One region of the Paenibacillus sp. FSL R10-2778 genome, then DNA from elsewhere that is predicted to be linked to it. Evidence: predicted binding sites of a transcription regulator. Region 1 holds the regulator's gene; the other holds the start of a gene.
The links. The regulator Rex, encoded in region 1, represses fermentation and respiration genes when NADH is low (regulators of the CRP and FNR family bind a similar motif). The targets are predictions, from matches to a motif close to TTGTGAAATATTTCACAA.
Positions count from the first base shown of each region.

Region 2: a site for Rex is predicted at 2,304-2,321, ahead of nadA (quinolinate synthase NadA). Genes of this name have one in related genera too.

Region 1 is NZ_CP151956.1:4,722,154-4,727,164, reverse strand. It holds gene dinG (ATP-dependent DNA helicase DinG) at 1-2,205, shown strand, start outside; gene NST40_RS21320 (redox-sensing transcriptional repressor Rex) at 2,336-2,989, shown strand; gene NST40_RS21315 (amidohydrolase) at 2,976-4,277, shown strand; gene NST40_RS21310 (DUF5590 domain-containing protein) at 4,450-4,968, shown strand.
Region 2 is NZ_CP151956.1:72,489-77,499, forward strand. It holds gene ftsH (ATP-dependent zinc metalloprotease FtsH) at 78-2,132, shown strand; gene nadA (quinolinate synthase NadA) at 2,392-3,330, shown strand; gene nadB (L-aspartate oxidase) at 3,370-4,986, shown strand; gene nadC (carboxylating nicotinate-nucleotide diphosphorylase) at 4,976-5,011, shown strand, end outside.

The sequences.
Region 1 (5,011 bases):
GTAGGAGATTGGACGGAGTTAGCGCCACCTAGAGATGAGCATGCTGAGAATCCGCTAGCGAATTTATCTTTTACTGATTATATGGACGAAGTAACCAAACGACTTAAAGACACATTACCGCAGTATGAAAGCCGGGAAGCTCAGGATATTATGATCAATGAGGTGATGACGGCACTTGCCGAAGACAAACACCTACTGATCGAAGCGGGCACAGGAACCGGTAAATCGCTCGGTTATTTGTTGCCTGCCATTTATCAAAGCGTTCGCACCAATGAAAAAGTCATGGTCAGCACTCATACCATTAATCTGCAGGACCAATTGCGCGAGCGGGATATCCCTTTGTTAACGCAGGTAGTTCCTTTTCCGTTTAAAGCTGCTATTTTTAAGGGAAGAGGGCATTATTTGTGTCTGCGTAAGTTTGAGCATAAAATTAATAAAAAGGACTTTATAAGCCCAAGGGAAGATGCGCTTACTGCCGCTCAGATGATTGTATGGCTCACTCAAAGTGAATCAGGGGATGATGAAGAGCTGAATTTAAGCGGCCGGGGCGGTGATTTCTGGGAGACGGTGGCAAGCGATACCGATTCCTGTCTGGGCCGTTCTTGTCCTTGGTTCCGCAAATGTTATTATCATAGGGCCAAGCATGAAGCTGGGATTGCTGACGTGGTTATTACGAACCACTCCAAGCTATTCGCAGATGTTAAGGCTGGGCACCAGCTGCTTCCGGCTTACGAGCATCTTGTCATTGATGAAGCACATCATTTAGAAGATGTGGCTGGTAAACATCTTGGCATGCATATGAAGCATTTCACTGTGGCACACACATTATCGCGGCTGTATAAAGATAGCCGAAACGGACAGCTTCCTGCTCTGCGCCAGATATTACAGTCGTCAGGCAGTGAAGAGGCTTCAGAATGGAGCGGAGTCATCGATCGGATCTACCCGGATCTGCTTACCGTCAAAGAAACCTGGGATGCACTCAGCGACAAGCTGTTCAGCCTTTTGCCGGAACGCAGTGATGCAGGGGCAGGGGAAGCGGGACAACTGGTTATGCGTTTGATTCCCGCCCGTAAGCCGAAGGATTGGGATGAATTGGTTGCACTAGAGAACACTATGAATCTGACGTTAAGCGACATCATCCGTAAGGGTGATAAAATGCTTAACGAGATGCGCGACCAGGAAAGCCAATCCTCAGCAGACAGTCTTGTTACTGATATTAGCGGTTTATTTAAGGATTTGGCTTCCATCCGTGAGCAAGTAAGATTCTTTATGGGGCTGAATGACGATAATGTAGTATATTGGCTGGAGGCAAATGGGAATTACCGCAGCAAATCACTGCAGATGTATGCTGTCCCTGTGGATGTTAGCAGCCAGCTTAAAGAGTTGTTCTTCGATAAGAAAAAAAGCATCGTGCTTACCTCGGCGACGCTGTCTGTAGATAAATCTTTTCAATTTATGATTGATAATCTCGGACTTAACGAAGCTGCGGAAGAAGGACGTCTAATGACCTCACTTCTTCCTTCTCCCTTTAAGTATCGCGAGCAGGCACTGTTAGTTATACCGCGTGATTTTCCTAGTGTGAAGGGCAGTGTGGGCGATGCTCGATTTGTCGATACACTCGTACAGTCATTATCGGAAGCTGCTAAAACAACACGTGGGCGGATGCTGGTTCTGTTTACTTCTTATAAAATGCTGCGTCAGGTATATGATCCGCTTAAAGAGGCTTTAGCCTCACAAGAGATTACGGTGCTTGGTCAAGGCGTGGAAGGTGGCAGCCGGAGCAAGCTGATCCGCCGCTTTCAGGACAGTGCAGCATCCGTATTGCTGGGGACGAGCAGCTTCTGGGAAGGTGTAGATATTCCAGGTGAAGCACTGACTTGCCTGGCCATCGTGAGACTTCCGTTTCAACCGCCGAATCACCCGTTGGCGGAAGCGAAGTCGGAGTTATTACAGGCCCAGAAGAAGAATCCGTTCATGAAATTATCTGTTCCTCAAGCGGTTATTCGTTTTAAGCAGGGATTCGGAAGACTGGTTCGCACGGCGCAGGATCGCGGAATAGTTATTGTTTATGATACAAGGGTTATTGAATCTCATTACGGGAAGTATTTCCTTTATTCATTGCCTGGTCCCAAAATGGAGCATATGCTTACTGATCAAATGGTCCCTCGCATAGCGGAATGGCTAGAGGATGGCGGCGCTTCTTAAAACGCTCGTCTTCAGTTTAGCTCCTCCTTATCCTTAAGGGCGGTGTGTTACAGTACCGTCCTTAATAAGGAGAGGTAGACGTTTGAATATGGATTTTCACAAGAACATTACTATTTTTAGGAGGAAAAATATGAAATCGGATAAAATATCAGAAGCCGTTGTTCGCAGACTGCCTGTGTACTTGCGTTTTTTGAATGATCTCCAGAATCGCGAAATATTAACAGTTTCCTCTCAGGAACTTGGACAAAAGCTTGATCTTAATCCCGCACAGATTCGTAAGGATTTAGCATATTTTGGTGACTTCGGCAGAAAAGGTATCGGCTATGATGTAACGTATCTTATTGAGAAAATCCGTCATATCCTGAAGCTGGATCAACAGCTTAATGTAGCTTTAGTTGGAGCAGGTAATCTCGGACATGCCTTGTCTAATTACAATGCATATCTTAAAGATACTATGAAAATCACGGCTATATTTGATTCGTACGCTCCTAAGGTTGGACGTAAGATCAACTCCCTTACTGTGCAACCGATGGATGAACTAGGCAGCACGATTCGTGAGCAAGGTATTCGCATTGCCATTATTACCGTACCTGATTCAGAAGCTCAAAATGTAGCAGATATTCTCATTTCTTCTGGGATTGAAGCGATTTTGAACTTTGCCCCTGTGATTCTGAAGACACCACCGAATATCCGGGTGCATGCAGCTGATTTTACAACTGATCTGCAAAGTCTTGCTTATTACTTGCGGGATGGAAAGGAAGAAAGCGAACATGAACAACAATAAAACGATAATTAAGGGCGGGTATTTTCTGACTCCGGGAACGGATGAGCCGGTTCTGAGTGGATATATGACTATTGAAGATGATTTAATCACTTACATAGGAAAAGAAGAGCCTCAGATGGAAGCTGGAGTGCAAGTGGTTGATGGCAGCCGTCTGCTGTTCATGCCTGGACTTGTAAACACACATGGTCATGCGGCGATGTCTTTGCTGCGTGGATATGGAGATGATTTAGCGCTACAAGTGTGGCTTCAGGAGAAGATGTGGCCAATGGAGGAAAAGTTCACCGGTGATGATGTATACTGGGGAACCTCCTTATCTGTATTGGAAATGCTGAAGGGTGGAACTACGACCTTCCTCGATATGTATGATCATATGGACCGAGTAGCCGAGGTAGCTGAGTTATCAGGTATCCGTTCCGTATTGATGCGTGGTGTGATCGGGTTATGTCCAGAGGATGTACAGAATCACAAGCTTGCGGAAGCGATTTCTTTTGCCCGTAACTGGCATGGAAAGGCTGAAGGCAGAATTACTACTATGATCTCGCCGCACGCCCCTTATACTTGCCCTCCGGACTTCCTGGTTAAGTTCGTGCAGGCAGCGCATGATCTGGATTTACCGATGCATACGCATATGTCCGAAACGAAACGTGAAGTGGAACAAAATGTGGCGGATTACGGGTTGCGTCCTGTAGCTCACTTAGAGAAGCTTGGCATGTTCACACGTCCCTCGATAGTTGCACATGGTGTTCATTTAAATGATGAAGAGATTGAGATCTTGGCTCGCCATAATGTGGGTGTATCTCATAATCCGGGCAGTAATTTGAAGTTGGCTAGCGGAGTGGCTCGGGTTACTGATCTTCTAAAAGCTGGTGTGAAGGTGTCTCTTGGCACGGATGGCGCGGCAAGCAACAATAACTTGGATATGTTTGAAGAGATGCGGCTTGCAGCTCTCATTCATAAGGGTGTCAGCGGTGATCCAACGGCTGTTCCAGCTCCAGAGGCTCTGCGTATGGCTACAGAATATGGCGCGCAGTCCATCTTTTTAAATAATGTAGGCAGACTTGCTGTAGGGATGAAAGCAGATTTCATTGCTATTGATATCGATCAGCCGCATTTGCTGCCACACACAGATCTGTTGTCTCATGCGGTTTACTCTGCTAGCGCTAAGGATGTTGAGCATGTGTGGGTGAATGGTAAACAGGTCATCAAGCATGGACAATGCTTAACCCTGGATGAGGAAGCTATCCGGCGTAAAGCGCAAGAAGCCTTCGAAGGTTTATTGAAGCGTTAAGTCTGGAGAATAACGAATAAATAATAGGCTGCGACTTTTTGCTTTTAGCAAAAGTTGCGGCCTTTTGTGTATTTTTAAGGCTGGGAAAGCTAGAAAATTATGAAATTTTGGATAAACACGCGGGTGTGTTATATAATCAAAAAAGATATATTACTAGAAAGGGAGCTGTACCTTGAAGAAAAGGAAAAAATGGATCCTCCTGGGGTCAGTTCTGATTCTGCTCCTGGGGTTTGGACTTATCCAGTTCTATGCCTATATTATGAAAGATCAATGGAACGAGCGTGATATCGCTAAGGATGTTGCCAAAACCAGAGCGGGTCTAACAGAGGTAACCAAAGCACAAAAATCGGTTTGGGATGAAAATGCAGTGTACTGGGTATTAACAGGGAAAAATGAAGCCGGGACTGCTCTTATGGTCTGGGTCCGCTTTACGGTAGATGGAAAATTTGCTGAAGGCGACGACGCAGTGTTTGCTGAGGAACTAAGTAAAGGAACCTCGGAAGCCCAAATACGCGGCATTATCAAAGCTGATCTTCCGGACATAACGATTGAACGCTTGCTGCCGGGAGTATATAACGGAGAGTATGCTTGGCAGCTTTTTTATAAACAGAGCGGTCGGTATTATTATCAATTTTATCGCTTTTCGGATGGGTCCCGAATGGGCGAAGGTTACAGTTTACCTAAAAGTTAAGCTGAACATAAGGAAATTAAGGGTGTCATAGTAAACAAGCGAA
Region 2 (5,011 bases), 2.3 Mb from region 1:
ACCCACAACTTCCTTTATTTGAGGTGTCCCAAGAGGCTATGGTACAATAACTTGAGTGTTGTGAGAGGAGGTAGGGGATGAATCGGTTCATCCGGAATTCTGGTTTTTATTTGATTTTATTTTTAGTCGTGGTGGGTATTGTCCAGTTTGTGAGCAATGGAAATGAAGCCGCCGATTTCCCTAGATACGACGAGTTACGGCAGGAGATCAAGAACAACAATGTGAAGGATTTGACGGTTCAGTTTGAGGGTAATGCCTTTCTGGTCACAGGCGAGTATAGAGAGCTGCCTGCCGATACTAAATCGAAAAGCTTCTCCACATATATTCCTCCTACAGATGCCGCTATCAATGAACTGATTCAAGCCAGTGATGTTAATGGGATTGAATTAACTCAGAAGAAAATGGAAGGTACCAGCATTTGGCTGACATTCCTTTCTTCAATTATCCCACTGGTAATTATGTTCATCTTGTTCTTCTTCCTGTTTAACCAGGCGCAAGGTGGCGGCGGTAAAGTCATGAATTTCGGCAAGAGCAAGGCTCGGTTATATAATGAAGAGAAGAAGAAAATCAGCTTTGAGGATGTAGCAGGGGCGGACGAAGAGAAGCAAGAGCTTGTCGAAGTCGTTGAGTTCCTAAAAGATCCACGCAAATTTGCAGCTGTTGGCGCACGTATTCCTAAGGGCGTATTGCTTGTAGGTCCTCCGGGAACAGGTAAAACATTGCTTGCCCGTGCGGTAGCAGGGGAAGCTGGCGTTCCTTTCTTTAGTATTTCCGGTTCTGACTTTGTGGAAATGTTCGTGGGTGTCGGTGCTTCTCGGGTACGTGATTTGTTCGAGAATGCTAAGAAGAATGCTCCATGTATTATCTTCATTGATGAAATTGATGCTGTGGGTCGTCAGCGTGGCGCCGGTCTTGGTGGCGGACATGACGAGCGTGAACAGACGCTTAACCAATTGCTGGTTGAGATGGATGGATTCGGTGGTAACGAAGGCATTATTATTGTAGCGGCGACTAACCGCGCTGATATACTTGATCCGGCATTGCTTCGTCCAGGACGTTTTGACCGTCAAATTACGGTTGACCGTCCTGATGTGAAAGGCCGTGAAGCTGTACTTAAGGTTCACGCTCGTAACAAACCGCTTACGAAAGATGTAAGACTGGATGTTGTTGCTAAACGCACAACCGGATTCACAGGTGCTGATCTGGAGAATCTGCTGAATGAGGCAGCTTTGCTAGCTGCACGTCGTAACCGTAAAGATATTTCCATGATTGAAGTGGATGAAGCTATTGACCGTGTTATCGTAGGTACTGAGAAACGCAGCCGTGTGATCAGTGACCGCGAGAAACGTATTGTAGCTTATCATGAAGCAGGCCATACTATTGCAGGTTACTTCCTTGAGCACGCCGATATGGTGCATAAAGTTACTATTATCCCACGCGGACGTGCAGGCGGATATGTTATTATGCTTCCGAAGGAAGATCGGATGATCGTTACCAAGCAGGAGCTTTTGGATAAGGTTACTGGATTACTTGGTGGACGTGTTGCTGAAGAATTGTTTATTGGTGAGATCGGTACGGGTGCATACAGTGACTTCCAACAGGCTACGCGCATCGTGCGTGCCATGATTATGGAGTACGGTATGAGCGATAAGCTTGGACCTATGCAGTTCGGATCTTCTCAAGGTCAAGTATTCTTGGGTCGTGATATTGGGCATGAACAGAATTACAGTGACTCCATTGCTTATGAGATTGATCAGGAAATGCAGAACTTTATTACTTCGAGTTACGAACGTTGTAAAGATCTGTTGATCAAACACTCCAAAGAAATGCACTTGATTGCCAATACATTACTTGAGAAAGAAACACTTGAGCTTGATCAGATCACACAACTGATTGAACAAGGATTCCTTTCCGAGGATGGTAAACCAGAGGGTGGCGAAGGTGTTGCCCATGAAGTTGGCGAGCCTGTCATCGACAATATCGGTGATGTGCGAGTTCGCATTCAAGGCAAGCCTGAGGATGAACAGTCCACACTTCCTGACCTGTCGAAGGATATCCCGAATAACCCTGATTCTGAGGGTAATGACGGTTCCGGTGATGACAACAAAGGTGGGGGCACTAGCCTTACCTAATTGGGTCCACCATTCATATGATGTAAATTTATCCGGAGAACGTAACTGTTCTCCGGATTTTTTATTTTAATTTTTAAGGGATTCTATGCCTTAAAGCCTGTCCAGTTACATTGACAGAGGCTGGAACGTTGTGTACATTAGTGATTAATATTACTTACTATTTATATCAGCATGTTCATTTTTTCACCATGATGGCGCATGCCATTTGATAACATCATGTCGGCGAAAAGCCGCGAGGATTTAAGGGGGAGAACAATCGGTGGAAGCTCTGGCGCTTGAGCGCAAGCAGGAACAGAATCGAGAACTTCGTATACGTCTTGAACAGCTTAAAAAGGAACGAAACGCAATCATTTTAGCTCATTATTATCAACGTGATGAAATTCAGGAGGTTGCCGATTTCCGGGGCGACTCTTTTTTACTCGCTCAGAAGGCTGCAGAGACAGATGCAGAAGTTATTGTATTCTGCGGTGTTCATTTCATGGGGGAAAGTGCAAAAATTCTAGCCCCGAACAAAACCGTCCTTATTCCTGATGAACGTGCAGGCTGTCCAATGGCAGATATGGTCAATGTAGACGGTTTGCGTAAGCTAAAAGCTCAACATCCAAATGCTAAAGTAGTCACTTATATCAACTCGTCCGCCGAGATTAAAGCAGAAACCGATATTTGTTGTACCTCTGCTAATGCTGTGAAAGTAATCGAATCCCTTGACGCCGAAGAGATTATTTGGGTCCCAGATAAGAATCTTGGTCAATATGTACAAGATCAGACGGGCAAGAAGCTGATTATTTGGGAAGGCTATTGCAACACTCACGACATGTTGACCGTCAAAGATGTAGTAGAAATGAGAGCAAAATATCCAGATGCGGAATTTGTAGTTCATCCAGAGTGTCGTCCTGAAGTAGTCGCCATGGGTGACTATGTAGGCAGCACTACATCAATTCTGGAGTATTGCCGGAAATCGGATCGTAAGCAATTTATCGTTGGAACGGAAGATGGTACCGGATATCAGCTTCGTAAGGATAGTCCAGATAAAGAATTCCATTTTGCTACCAAATTTCTTGTTTGTCCTAATATGAAAGTTAATAATCTAAAAAAACTGGTGAAATGCCTGGAGACGATGAAGCCACAAATCTATGTACCGCCTGCTGTCGCCGACAAAGCCAGAACATCCCTAGAGCGCATGCTACAAGTCCGGTAGCATGCGCTACTCTTTCGTTGAAACAGGTGAAAAGCGGTCATGATTCCACAATATTTGGTTGATTTTGATCTTCGGGATATTCCTACGGTAAAGACAGATTGTATTGTTATTGGTTCAGGGATTGCCGGGTTATTCACAGCTATTAAAGCCAGTGAAGATCGGCGTGTCATAATGATCACAAAGAAATCAGTAATGGAAAGTAATACTCGCTATGCACAGGGGGGGATCGCAGCTGTTATAGCTGAGGATGATTCCCCTGCTTACCACCGGCAGGATACCTTAATGGCCGGAGCAGGTCTTTGCTCCTCAACAGCTGTCGATGCACTTGTTAATGAAGGGCCGGAAGGCGTTCATGAGTTAATTCGCTTAGGAACTCTGTTTGATAAGGAAGATGGGGTACTGGCTTTGACTCAGGAAGGTGCACACAGCCACCGCCGTATTTTGCATGCTAATGGGGATGCTACAGGTTATGAGATTGTTCGTGCATTGGCGGAACAGGTAGCCGAACATGAGAATATTGAGGTCTGGGATGATCATTATGTTATCGATCTCATCACTGAAGGTGGAGAATGTGTAGGCGCATTATTGCAACGGCCCGGTGGTGGAAGGTTGTTCCTGCAAGGGGATGCGACCATTTTGTGCTCTGGTGGAGCAGGACAATTATATCGATACACTACCAACCCAGAAGTAGCTACAGGAGATGGTGTAGCGATCGCCTATCGCGCTGGGGCTCATATACGAGATATGGAATTTATTCAATTTCATCCTACAGCACTTAGTTACCCGGGAGCTCCTAGATTTTTAATCTCCGAAGCTGTGCGTGGGGAAGGAGCAGTCTTGCGCAATATTAATGGAGAACGGTTCATGGAACGTTATCATGACCTGCTTGAGCTAGCTCCGCGGGATATTGTAGCACGAGCTATTGTAAGTGAAATGGAACATACTAAATCAACGTTCGTTTATTTGGATATTACACATGAATCTCCAGAGATGGTGAAGCATCGGTTTCCCACAATATATGAGACATGTATGGGCTATGGACTGGATATTACAAGTGATTGGATTCCAGTGGCTCCCGCTGCGCATTATATGATGGGGGGGATTAAGACCGATCTGAATGGAGAGAGCACCATCCCACGTCTGTTTGCTTGCGGAGAGGTTTCCTCCACAGGCCTGCATGGCGCTAACCGTTTAGCTAGTAATTCATTATCTGAGGCCATTGTATTCGGACAGCGTATTATTGATCGGATTCATGAGCTTTCCCCGCTGGACCGTGATGTTTTATCGGTTAAGAGTAACGAGGGACGTGTAGATTCGCCAACTCAAGCTATTGTGGAACGTCGTTTGAAGCTACAGAAGGTAATGGTTCGATATGCCGGACTACGTCGTAACGAAGAGATGTTACTTAAAGGACTAGATGAATTAAAACGACAGCTGCCAATCTTTGGATCAGCATTGTCCAAACGTGAGGAATATGAATTTGCTAATATGCTGACCTGCTGTTTGCTTGTGACAGAGTCTGCTCTGGCACGGGAAGAGAGCCGTGGGGCGCATTACCGTGAGGATTATCCGCAGCGGGATGATGATCAGTGGCGTAAGCACCTGCTTCAAATTCGCGAACTGGGAATAGTGGAGGAATTAAGCGATGATGTTTAATGGTTACAATGAAGAGCTAGTACAA